Regions from separate parts of the Paenibacillus sp. sgz302115 genome, predicted to be linked through region 3. Evidence: riboswitches for the same ligand, from Rfam matches in the RefSeq annotation. Region 3 holds a riboswitch; each other region holds the start of a gene.

Region 1 (3,121 bases), on a different contig from region 3:
CGCCTGGAGAAATTCGGCCTGTCTTTATATGTGATACGTGTTACAGTGGCTGCCTCACTTTCCTGGCTCACCGTAAATACCCTCTATCACGACAGCTACTTATATTTCGCCCCGCTGGCCGCGATTCTGATTACGCAGGGGAGCGTCAAGGCCTCCTTTGAAAAGGGCGTTTACCGCATGACCGGCGTTGTGCTCGGCGGAATCGTCAGCATGATTGTGGGCCGCTTCTTCCATGTTAGCGCACTCTCCATTCTGCTGATGCTGCTGATCGGGATCGGGGTTGCCACAGCGTGCCGGATCAATATTCAGGCCATCTCCCAGGTCGGCGTAACTTCTGTTCTGGCACTTACCTTCTATAATGGTCATTATATCGAGTGGCGTGTAGCCGAAACGCTGATTGGAGTAGCAATTGCTCTGATCATCAATATGATTATCGTTCCGCCCAAGGGGTTCGTCAAGGTAAAAAGCTTGGCACTGGAAGCAAGCCTGCTGCTGGCAGATGCCTTGAGCGGCCAGGCGGATGGCGGAAGGGAATCAGCTCAGGCTTCAGACGCGCTGGGACGCTCCGCAACACTGCTGGGCAAGAGTGAACAGCAGCAGAAGGAGCTTCATTTTACTATTACCCATTATCAGTGCCGCAGCGAGCTGCGCGGACTATCACAGGCAACCAGGCATCTCAAGAAAATTCATTCCTATGTAAAAGAAATCCGCACAGACATCACGCTGCTGCCTTCGCATTATGCCGCAGCCGATTGGATGGCTGCGGTCGTAACAGCCACCGCAGACTGCATCGCCCTCTATGGCTCCAAGACCTTGTCGGATGCCGAATGCCAGCGTTCACTTCCCGAAGCGCTGCACAAGGCCCGCGATCTTCAGCTCTCCTGTTTCTCCGAACTGCAGGGGCAATGCTCCCTGACCACCCTGCGCGATCTGGGTGCGGTCTTCTCCCACCTGAACCGGGTGCTGGAAGAAATTGAGCAGGCTGACTATCTGGTGATGTCGGCCGCACCGGTGAAAGCCAAGTCTGAAGCCGCACAAGCCGTGCGTTTCACACAAAAGGGACTCTCCCACAAGCTGTAAGCTTAGGGAGCGTCCTTTTTTTCTTTTCCCCCCAGCTTCCTCCACCCTCCTAATTTATGTCAATAAATCAACAATTATCTGCATTTTTCATAATTTATGTCCGGATTCTATTATTTCAGTTGAAAAATAGCTACTTTAGTACTAGAATTAATGTTGTTTGAAGAAGTTATTTTTGAACTCAATACCAGTATTGACCACTTTTGTCGATAACAGTCGATTTAGTTTGCCTCATGTTGAGTGTATATCATTGATCTATTCCTAAAAGCAAACTGCCCGAAAGGACAGGACGCAAAGCTATGGGCTTAAGAATGCATCAACACTGCATTTATGGTCGCCAGGCTGCCAATAGAGACACCATCAGGTCGGCTTCACGGCTCCATGATGTTCTTTTCTGTACAGATGACATTGATTATACGAAAAGCGAGGTTACACGAATGGCGCAGCATATTATGGAACGGTCACGGTATGAGTTCTTTGCTTCCATGCTGCTTGGGAGGCCCGATCTCCTGAAACTTTACTCTGTGGATGCTCAGGCATTTACCGGGACAGACAGAGATAAGAACGGTGTCATCATCATCCAGAACAACGAAATTTTTATCACCTCACCTCTGCCTGGCGGCAAGCCGGCTGTAATCTCCGCTCTCCATCCTGTAATCTTGAAGATAAACCAGCAGACAATAACAGCTCCAACTCAAGTCACCGCCTGCGATCAAATAAGCTGGGATATTTGCGAGAAGCCGCAATACCAGATTACCGTATCCGATGACAAGCTCAAAGTATACTTTACACTTTACCGTGCTGAAAAGTACGCCTGGAACCTGGTCAACACCCCTGCCTCAGCCAATGTTACTGTGCGGGCCGAACTGAACCGTGATGTGGTGCTGTCCACACTTTCAATAGAACAGATTATAGCCGGCTTTGAGAAAAGCCCCCTCATAGGCAATCTTAACATTCCGGCACTTTACGAAGAGCTGAATAACCCTACATATCTTCCTGTATGCATTGCCGAAGGCAAAGCTCCCGTTCCCGGCACGGATGCCAGTCTCGAGCTGCTGTTCCCGGAGAACCTGGCGAATGAATTCAACCGGGGAGAGCAGACGGCAAAAGAAACCGGACACCAAGGATCACCCGCTATCCGGGAAGGTGAGGTGTTCGCCCGGAAACTGCCTCCGCAGGAGGGGTTGCCTGGCTTTGACGTGTTCGGATATGTGCTGCCGCCACCGCCGCCGCAGGACATTACACTTATAGCCGGAGCATATGCATCGCTGCAGCCAAGCGGTGAGATTACTGCCCAACGTAATGGCAGACCGCGCATAACGGGAAGCGGAAGCTTCGTCAAAACCATTGATTTTCCCGAAGCTCATATTATCCCTGAGGATGGCGAGCCTGCGGCCGGCACAATTATGTTCCCCGGTGATGTGGTTGTGCTCAGAGACATAGAACAACATACAGTGATTGAAGCGTTGGGAAACGTCTACATATATGGTAATGTTATTGGTTCTACAATCACTGCGACGGGCAGCATTTTGGTCCGGGGGAAGGTTGTGGACAGCGGGCTGTATGCAGGGGCGTTCGGTGTAATCCACAACCGCCTGTGCAGCTTCTCCAAGCTGCTCATGCAAGAGGTCGGCGGGCTTAGAGAAGCTGCCCGGATGCTGGCGGAGACCGTCGAGTCGGTGCAGCGAACCGTGAAATACGGACTGGTCGTCTTGCTCCTGCTGGAGAATAAATACAACCACCTTCCAGCTATGATCAGTAATCTGCAAGAGCTGCTTGCCGGGATGAGCCCTGCCTATCCGCAGGATACCGAACCGCTTAAGCGCATGCTGGATATTTTCCTGCATCCCGGCCGATTTACCAGATTCTTTACGGATAACGTGCTGAGTTCCTTCGAGAAGCTGCTCATGGATTTCTATGACGGAATCGCCTTTTTGCAGGAAGAGAACGTTCGTATTGATATTGCCGGGTCTCATGGCAGCATCATCAAATCCGGCGGCAATCTGCATATTCACGAGGAAGGCATTACGAAGAGCAAGCTGTT
Region 2 (3,121 bases), on a different contig from region 3:
ACACCGAGCGCCGGGTCAGGTGCAGCCTGACGCCAGTTAAAGTTGACCGCCGCATCGTTGCGTACCAGGACAGGCGTACCTGAAAGTGTCATGTTCTTGAAGTACTCACCCTGAAGACCATTCAAGACTGGCGCTGGCGCTTGTGCCGCATCATCGCTGTACGGCGTTGGCGTCGGCTTTACAGTAGGTGCTGGCGTTGGTGTTGCCGTTGGTGTTGCCGTTGGCTTCGGTGTTAGTGTTGGTGTCGGCGTCGGTGTTGGTGTCGGCGTCGGTGTTGGTGTCGGCGTCGGTGTTGGTGTCGGCGTCGGTGTTGCTGTCGGTGCTGGCGTCAGTGTCAGTCCCGCTTTGTATTTGTCACGGGTCAATGTATATTTGTCATTCATGAAGCTTTTAATAGTATCGGTACTGTTGTTCTCGTAGAGCATTTTGCCCCAGCTCATCATGTATACCCAGTTTTTCTGGGATAGCTGCAGCTTTGCCGTGCTTGGCATTTGACCATTTTCACCGATAGCAATAGGTTTGCCGTTAGCAAGGCTCAGCAGGCTGTCATGATAAATATTCATATAATCATTATCATATATGTCTGCCGCAAGAACATCTACCTTGTCAGCGCCCGGATAAGTCAGGGCATAAGGGTCGGACCAGGCATTCGGGGCATTCGGGTTCCATACCCACAGCAGGTTGTTTAATTTATGAACGCCTACAAAGCGGTCATACATAATATTCCATAGTTTGGGGAAGTTATTTTTCTTACCCCACCAGAACCAGTTGCCGTTCATTTCATGATAAGGTCTCCAGAGTACTGGAACACCTGCATCCCGCAAGCTTTTGAGCGAGACCGCTACTTTGTCCAGATCGGCGATCAGGCTGTTGTATTGAGTGGTTCCCGGTGTTACATACTTATCGAAGTCCGCTTGGCTCAAAGTCTTCTGGACGTTAGCCCATTGATATGAAGTGCCGGGCAATTGCTCATGGAAGGTCATAGCGACGATTCCGCCATTTTTATACCAGTTGATCGCGCTGTTCACTACATTCCGGCGCTGCGTGGCTGCAGTGCTCTCCGATTGGCCGCTGATCACGCCCAGCTCATAGCCGTGAAGGGCAGCAAATTGTCCGCTTGTTCCCTTAAGCTTGTTGCTGAATTCATCGGGACTCTCCAGGTAGTCATGCTGTCCGGTGATGATGCCTTTTCCTGTAATGGAATAGAGATCGCTAAGCAGCTTGACCGCCCCCGGGGAGGCGTCGGGATTGACCGGAGCTGAAGGACTTGCGGCAGCCTTCGCGGATACAGGCGCAATCCCTAATGCAGTCATAAACAGGGCAATGGACAAAACAGCACTCAAAAAACGAAAATTACGGTAAGTTGTCATCATTCTTCTTCCTTTCGGTAGCCAGGCTGCCACTCTTTCGAAGGCCCTATAGCTTTGCGTCCCTACCTTTCGATAGGTTTGCCTTTTTCGTTTTGAAGGAATAATCCCTCTTACCGTAAGTATCGTCTCTAGCATTTTATAGTTTAGAGTAAAAATGAAATTTTCTTAATAAATGGTTCTTAATACCTGTTTTGGATTTGTAACAATTGGGTAAATAGATTAATTCGCCTATGAAATGAACTGATGCAGGGCGATATCCTCCCAGTCCAGAGTAATGCGAATATTGTCCTCCTCCACCAGCTCCGAGCCGGTCTGGACTTCAATAAACTCCACATCCGTCAGAGCCAGAATCGCATGTTTGGTGCCTTCCGGTATGCGGACTACGTCCCCTGCTTTCACATTATGCTTCTGCTCATTCAGCACAATGCTCGCCTCACCGCTGACGATGGTCCAGATTTCACTGCGCTTGTGGTGGAGCTGATAGCTGATATTTTTACCCTTGGATATGAAAATCCGCTTGGTCAGCACCTCATTGCCCTCATCATATTTCACGTAATCAATAACCTTGTAGTGGCCCCAGCGGCGTTCCTCGTACATCGGTCTTTGTTCAAAAGACTTCAGCACTTCCTTGATGCGCGGGCTTTCCGCTTTATGGGTTACCAGGATGCCATCCGGGCTGGCAGCGACAATCAGGTCCTTGGCTCCAATTACAGTAATTGGAATATCAAGCTCGTTGATCAGGCTGGTTCCTTCGGAATCGGCGGTCACAAAACCTTTGCCCACATGGTTGCTGCTCATTTCTTCGGTCAGCGTATTCCACGTGCCCAGGTCCTTCCAGAATCCGGCGTAGGGCTGTACGACAATATTCTCTTCCTTCTCTACCACTTCGTAGTCAAAGCTGATGGAGGACAGCAATTTATACTGCTTCTGCAGCTCCTCATAGTTCAGAGGCAACCCTTTCCGCTGCAGAATATCAAGCAGATATCCAAGCCGGAAAGCGAATACGCCGCAGTTCCACAGTGCGCCGCGGCTGATCAGCTCCTCGGCCAGGACACGGTCCGGCTTCTCCTGGAAGTGGCTTACCTGCATATAGCCGCTTGCCCCCGCCTGATCGCCGGTAGGAATGATGTAACCGTATTTCTCCGAAGCAAGCTCAGGAACAACGCCCATCAGCGCTAGATTCGCGCCGCTCTCCTGCATGGTTGCCTCAAGCTGGATTACCGTGTCAAAAAATGAAGTCTCCACATACGGATCAACCGGAAGAATAGCCACGGTCTCACTTGGAGACACCCCGCTCATCGAATACAGATAGGCAGCCGTCAGGGCGATGGCCGGAAAGGTGTCGCGGCGTTCAGGCTCCACAATGATTGGTACCTCTGCGCCGAGCTGGCTCTGAATCATCTCCACCTGGCTGCGGCCGGTAGCCAGGTAGGAGGATTCCGCCATTCCTGTCTCCTGCAGTTGTCTCCATACACGCTGTACCATAGATTCCGGTTCACCGGCCGGGCTTTCCAGTACCTTCAGAAATTGCTTCGAACGTGAATCGTTGGACAAAGGCCAGAGCCGTTTACCAGAACCGCCTGATAGAAGTACCAGTTTCATTAGTGAACCCTCCCATTTATATGTTGTCGCGAAAATATTGGATTGTTATTGTGGGCTTCGATGTGTGAAGAAGCTTAAAACCGGGCTGTTGCGGGAGTCACTGCAAGGAATGTTTGGACTTTCGGCCGGCTGTTGTCTCCAGATTTCCT
Region 3 (3,121 bases):
GAGGATAGTAAATCGGCGTAACTTTGTGGAAATCAACCTTATATTTACGCAAGAGAGGGTTTGCTTTTTCAATTTCCTCTGGAAATACATTGTCGGATATTTCAAACTCGGGATAATCCACAACATTAGGCTTTCTCTGTCGTACAGGAAGATAAATATTGACCCTTTCACGATTGCTCTCTGGAGAAAATACAGACTCTATCAGCGTCTCATGACGCAAACTCCCATGATGTAAAAAATCTACCTCAAAGCCTGGATTATCGTCAAAGCCTTGCAGCATTCGATACTGTAAAGCTCCTAAATCCTCATCTGCATAAGCGGACGAAACAGCAAACAAGCCCCCCTCAAATTCCTTGCACACAAACGGACAGTCCTCTGTTCGGGCAGTAAGCTGTTGCATGAAAACAATGTCCCCTCCATACTGATATTCGAACAGCGTTCGGCTGCCGGGCTTGCCAAATGGGATTTGATTTGCGGAAATCCACTCCCAAAACAAATCAATCTCGGACTGTTTGTTGTCAGTTTTTATGGATGTAATCGCAAGCATCGGAGACAATGCCACAATATCCATATCCAGCGGCTTTGCTAGCTTGTCTGAGATCGTGTTCAGCGTTTCCATGGATAAATCATGTTTTGGTCGGGAGAACAGTTCATCTTCTACCTTTTCATAAAGCAAGGGTAGTGCGGATATCTGCGTGATACCGTGAGTGTTCATAGCATCTAAGAAGTCTGTAACATAAGATTTCAGTTGGGAGAGCGTGCTGATTTCGTCGTCAATTTCCTCAATTCGCTTGACAAAGCTTTGTACCAACGTTTCCATATCTTGATTTTCATAAATTCGCAAAATATCCTTTATCGGAATCTGCATTTTCCGAAGCACCAAAATCTGCTGTAGCCGGTTAATATTTATGTTGTCATAAAAACGATACTTTTCAAGTGGTGGACGTTCACTCCGCAGCAAGCCTACTTGCTCGTAATAACGAAGTGTCCTTGAAGATATGCCAAATTTTTCGGTAACTTCGGTAATTTTCATTAACTTCATAACAGCCCTCCGTACTTGTTCTCTTACTGCGATTATACCGATTGACCCAACGTCAAAGTCAATCCTTTTTGACCATCAATCCGATCCCCAATTTCATCCCCCTAAAAAAGGAAAAAATAGAACTTCTTAATTTCACAGGAATAAATTCCGATAATAGAGGAAGTCCTGCACTTCAAAAGTCATACTTACATAAGCATAAAGGGACAGAAAAACCGAGTTTGGAACAAAGGCAAATCCGTACGAAAGTCGGAGACGCAAAGCCACGGGCCTACTTCATCCAGGAGGGATGTTAGGGTAGCCGGGCCGCTCAGGGCACTTGGTTTTTTGGCGTGCCTAAAAATAGCGCTGGGGGAGAGAAATGAATGAGGTTCGGAAGGAAAAGAAAGTTGTCGCAGACGGTTATGGCCGTAGTTGCGGTGGTGAGCATGCTTGGAGGGCTGCTGCCTAGTGCGGGTGGCACGATGCAGGCCTCAGCCGCCGCAGCAGATCCGGGCCGGACGGACTACAGCGTGTCGGGAGAACGGCTGGTATGGCTCGAAGCGGATAGCGGCGGAGTGAAGCAAGTGCACGCGCTGAATCAGACCAGTGGTGCAAGTACGGTTCTGACGTCGGGTTCTTCTGCCAAGGATGCGCCTTATGTGGAGGGTACCGTTGCCGTATGGGCGGACAAAGGAAGCGAATCGGAGTCTTCACTCAATTGGGACATTTATAGTGCCGACCTTGTGACAGGCAAGAAGACTAAGCTCAATAAGCAATCCGGCCAATATGGTAATCCGACGACTGACGGTGTAGGCGTAGTCTGGTATGAGCGCAAAAATTACGGCAGCATGATCTACCACGACCTGGCCTCCGGCGTTGAGGCGGATCTCGGTGAAGGACGGTTTCCGGTGCTGGCGGATGGAAATGTGGTATACAAAAATGCCCGTGACGGAGGGCTTAGTCTGCTGAATTTGAGCAGCGGGGTTACGCGCGCACTTGTTAGTCTGGGCGGAGCCAATTTTGTGGACTGGTTTGTTTTTAATGGCAGCCATGTGCTGTTCAAGCAAAAAAACAGTGCTTCCGAAAGCAAATATGTGCTTCTGAACATCAAAGACCTGACAGCTCAGCCTGTGGACCTCACCGAAATGAAGGCCGGAGGAACACAATATGCCTTTATGTCCATAGCTAAGGGGCACGCGGTGTTTCAGGACGAAGTGGACGGTAAAACAACGCTGCAGCAAGTAAACCTTTCTACATATACAGTACAATCGCTTCCGGCGATAGAGACAGGAGCGAAGCTGATCGGAATTAGCGGGGATAAGCTGCTATACAGCAAGAAGGATGAATACATAGAATCGTTAGACTTGAAAAAAGACACCACTCCAACTCCAAGTCCAGGCACAGTCCCGAATCCAGGTTCAACTTCTGAAGTGTCGGTTCCAGTAGTAACTGGAGCCAAAGACAGTCAGAGCATTGGAAGCGCGGGCGGAACCTTGTCTGTAATGGACGGATGGGCACGACTCGAGATTTCGGCGGGGACATTCCCGGAAAATACCAAAGTGAGCCTGGCCCAAGCTGAGCTGGAAACGGCTGTACTGCTGGACCAGAGCGGCAAAAAGCTGCAGAAAGCAGGCTCCGCCTGGCAGGTTCAAGCAAGTGCGCCTTTCCAGATCCCCGCGAAGCTGGCGGTCAGATACCCGAAGGACGAGCCCTGGACGTCGGGGCGTGAAAAGCTTGGAATCTACTCCTACGATCCGGCAAAATCCGTATGGACCTACATTGGCGGAGTGACTGCGGCGGAAGACGGCTATGTTCAGGCCAAGATTACAGCCTCCGGGCTGTATGCAATCATGCTGCGCCAGGCCGATTTTAAAGACATGTCAGGCCACTGGGCACAGCAGGCAGTAGAGGTATTGGCGGCAAGAGGAATTGTGGACGGGATGAATGGAACTACTTATGCGCCAAAAGGCATCCTGACCCGGGCCGAATTCACCAAGCTGCTGGCGGCAGCTCTTCAATTGAAGCCGATTCAGCCAGAAACGCCTACCTTCCGTGATGTCACGGCTGCGAACTGGTCCTACGCTTATGTGGAAGCAGCGG
Region 4 (3,121 bases), on a different contig from region 3:
AGCCAAGGGGCCGGCGAGTTTAAATAAGCACACACAAATAAAATAATCGAGGAGGGTTTACATTATGGGTATTAAAAAAACATTGGGCTTCGGTATTGCGTCGGCAGCTTTGGGATTGTCTTTGATCGGGGGAGGCACCTTCGCTTACTTCAGCGACACTGCGCAGAGTACAGCAACCTTTGCTGCCGGCACGCTGGACCTGAATACCATTCCAACGGAGATCGTTAATCTCAGCAACCTCAAGCCAGGCGATATTGCGGTGCGCAACTTCACACTGCAGAACAGCGGAACACTGGATATCAAAGAGCTGAAGCTCGCCAGTGCATACACAGTAACCGATGCAGGAACGAATAACGGTGCGCAGGATCTCGGGGATCATTTTAAAGTGAAGCTCCTGAAAGACACCTATGTCAGCGGCGATATTACCAATTATGTTCTCGGAGAGATTTCGCTCAAGGATTTGAAAAATACGTCAAACTATGATTTGATCAGCACAGGCGCAATCCCTGGCGGCATCAGTGCCGGACAATCCAAGGTGTTCAAGGTAGCCTTCGTATTTGTCGACAACGGTCAGGATCAGAACGTGTTCCAGGGGGATAAATTGTCCCTCACCTGGACATTCAACGCCAAACAAGGCCCCGGTGAATTGAAATAAGCCTCATCCCGCGCAAAAACGGCGTATCCTCCCTCATCCGGGCGGGGTATGCCGTTTTTCTTCCTGCTCACCGCTTTGCTGAAGCATTGATTTTTGTCCGTTATGCGAAAATTTGTTATACTGTTAACAAAAAATGCGGAGGGGCGTTTAATCGTGCCGGATAATATGGGTAGCCGCATCCATCAACTCCGTCTGGAAAAAGGCTTGTCCTTATCCGAGCTGGCTGACAAGGCTGATGTGGCGAAATCATACTTAAGCAATGTTGAAAGAAATATTCAATCCAACCCCTCAATTCAATTCATTGAAAAAATCGCCGATGCGCTTCAGGTTTCCATCCATACTCTCCTCTATGGCGAGCCCGCAGATACGGAAGAGCCGCCCCTGGACGGCGAATGGTTCCGGCTCGTTCAGGAAGCTATGGCCTCAGGCATAAGCAAACGGGAATTCAAAGAGTTTCTGGATTATCAAAAATGGCGGCTGGAGCAGAAGGATCAATAGTTCGAGAAATATAAGGATACAGTATAGTGTGATACTTATACTTTCTCATATTTGCAGAAAAGGACACAGCGGATTCCGCTGTGCCCTTTTCCGTATATATCCCTGCATCGAAAACGCCCTACATGACCTGCAATGCCTTCTCGCCCAATGCTTTCTCACTGAAAAACCGGCGGATCTCCTCCGCCCCGATGCCCGCCTTCCTGGCCGACATCAGCAAATGCACCCATTCTAAATCCAGATCAACTGTCTGCAGTTCTCCGTTATTCCCCTGGTTGGACTTTTCCAAGATATCTCCTCCTAGAATATTTGCGTCCCCAGGCAGTCCGGCCGTCGTAGTATTTCTACATTAGACCCGAGACTTTGTGCCCCTGCCTTTCAGCAGGTTTACCCTTTACTGGACCCTTTACATGAAAGGATCTGGCTAGAAACTAATGTAACCGTTACCCGCAATAACATTATACAGAATCTCACAGAAGAAGTGTGTCGATTTTCGGATTTTTTTTTGCTAAGTCGTGCAAAAGATTAGCTTTTTTTGCAAGGCTTTGTCCGGGTAATAAAGCTTGTGAGACTGACCATGAATTGCATCATAGTAAACGATATCCGTTATTCATCATTCATGGGCTGAATCATGCCGTTTTGCGAACGGATTGCACGAAAGTATGAATTGATTACACGCCTCGAAAGTAGCACAATAAGATGAGAAATGAAACCGCAAACATTGCAGCTCCACCGGGCGCTGACGCCTAGTGCCGCACGTGGGGTTCATCCGTTGGGAGGATGCATTCATGGCAGTCAAAGAGCCCTATAACGAAACCATTTGGAGTAAATATCACGGACCCAATCTGGGCTACATTCAGGAAAAATATGAACAGTTTGTTAAGGACCCCGCTTCAGTAGAGCATCATTACCGCGAGCTTTTTACGGTGTACGGACCTCCTCCGCTCACCCCAGATGTTTTGCCGGCTCCGAAGCCTGCGCTTTCGGGAGATACGGAGTGGCTTAGAAAAGCCGTAAGAGCTTCCAAGCTGATTGCCAATATCCGTATATATGGCCATATGGCCGCTAATATTGACCCGCTTGTCCGGGGGAACAACCCCATGGCGAAATGGCTGGAATACGAAACCTATGACCTCACCCGCGAAGACCTGACCGCGCTGCCCGCATCACTGATCTGGGAGAACGCACCGGATGAAGTCAAGACCGCCTGGGATGCCGTTCACCGGATGCGCCAGGCCTATACCCGGACCATAGCCTACGAATTCGGGCATGTACACGAAGAGCAGGAGCTGCGCTGGCTGAACAGCCAGGCAGAGTCCACCAGCTCGCCCGCACCCTTGACGAGCGGTGAGCGCAAGGAGCTGCTGAACCGTCTGATTCAAGTGGAGCAGTTCGAAACCTTCCTGCACAAAACCTTTGTCGGCCAGAAGCGCTTCAGCCTGGAAGGCAATGACGCCCTGGTGCCGATGCTTGATGAGATTGTCCGCGCTGCCGCACATGATGGCGCAGAGCATATCCTGATGGGCATGGCCCACCGTGGACGGCTGAATGTGCTGGCGCATATTCTGGGCAAGCCTTATGAAATTATTTTCTCGGAATTCCACCATTCTCCGAACAAGGAGCTGTTCCCGTCCGAAGGCTCCATGGGGATCAACTATGGCTGGACCGGAGATGTCAAATACCATCTGGGCGCTGACCGGGCTGTCCGTGAAGGGGAGACGGTACGTACCCGGATCACGCTGGCTAACAACCCGAGCCACCTGGAATTCGTCAACCCTGTCGTTGAAGGCTTCACTCGCGCGGCCCAGGAGGACCGGAATACGGCGGGATTGCCAAAGCTTAATACTAACAAGGCTATTGCTGTGCTGATGCACGGCGATGCTGCTTTCCCGGGTGAAGGCATTGTTGCTGAGACGCTGAATATCGGCAAGCTGAGTGGATACACCAACGGCGGCACGGTGCATATTATCG

Evidence for each region. A riboswitch is a leader RNA that binds a small molecule or an ion and turns the genes downstream of it on or off. The one in region 3 is predicted to bind cyclic di-GMP.
Region 1: linked by a shared signal. The riboswitch ahead of AC0LWN_RS12335 (flagellar assembly protein A) and the one ahead of AC0LWN_RS20165 (S-layer homology domain-containing protein) in region 3 are both predicted to bind cyclic di-GMP.
Region 2: linked by a shared signal. The riboswitch ahead of AC0LWN_RS26025 (PA14 domain-containing protein) and the one ahead of AC0LWN_RS20165 (S-layer homology domain-containing protein) in region 3 are both predicted to bind cyclic di-GMP.
Region 4: linked by a shared signal. The riboswitch ahead of AC0LWN_RS21650 (anti-repressor SinI family protein) and the one ahead of AC0LWN_RS20165 (S-layer homology domain-containing protein) in region 3 are both predicted to bind cyclic di-GMP.

What each region holds. Positions count from the first base shown of each region.
Region 1 is NZ_JBVYOK010000005.1:82,839-85,959, forward strand. It holds gene AC0LWN_RS12330 (FUSC family protein) at 1-1,080, shown strand, start outside; cyclic di-GMP riboswitch class I at 1,334-1,427, shown strand; gene AC0LWN_RS12335 (flagellar assembly protein A) at 1,515-3,121, shown strand, end outside.
Region 2 is NZ_JBVYOK010000019.1:90,894-94,014, forward strand. It holds gene AC0LWN_RS26025 (PA14 domain-containing protein) at 1-1,370, opposite strand, end outside; cyclic di-GMP riboswitch class I at 1,384-1,463, opposite strand; gene AC0LWN_RS26030 (sugar phosphate nucleotidyltransferase) at 1,599-2,972, opposite strand.
Region 3 is NZ_JBVYOK010000011.1:118,198-121,318, reverse strand. It holds gene AC0LWN_RS20170 (MerR family transcriptional regulator) at 1-1,042, opposite strand, end outside; cyclic di-GMP riboswitch class I at 1,261-1,353, shown strand; gene AC0LWN_RS20165 (S-layer homology domain-containing protein) at 1,405-3,121, shown strand, end outside.
Region 4 is NZ_JBVYOK010000013.1:24,196-27,316, forward strand. It holds gene AC0LWN_RS21635 (TasA family protein) at 1-27, shown strand, start outside; gene AC0LWN_RS21640 (TasA family protein) at 65-655, shown strand; gene AC0LWN_RS21645 (helix-turn-helix domain-containing protein) at 821-1,153, shown strand; gene AC0LWN_RS21650 (anti-repressor SinI family protein) at 1,272-1,439, opposite strand; cyclic di-GMP riboswitch class I at 1,468-1,552, opposite strand; gene AC0LWN_RS21655 (2-oxoglutarate dehydrogenase E1 component) at 1,939-3,121, shown strand, end outside.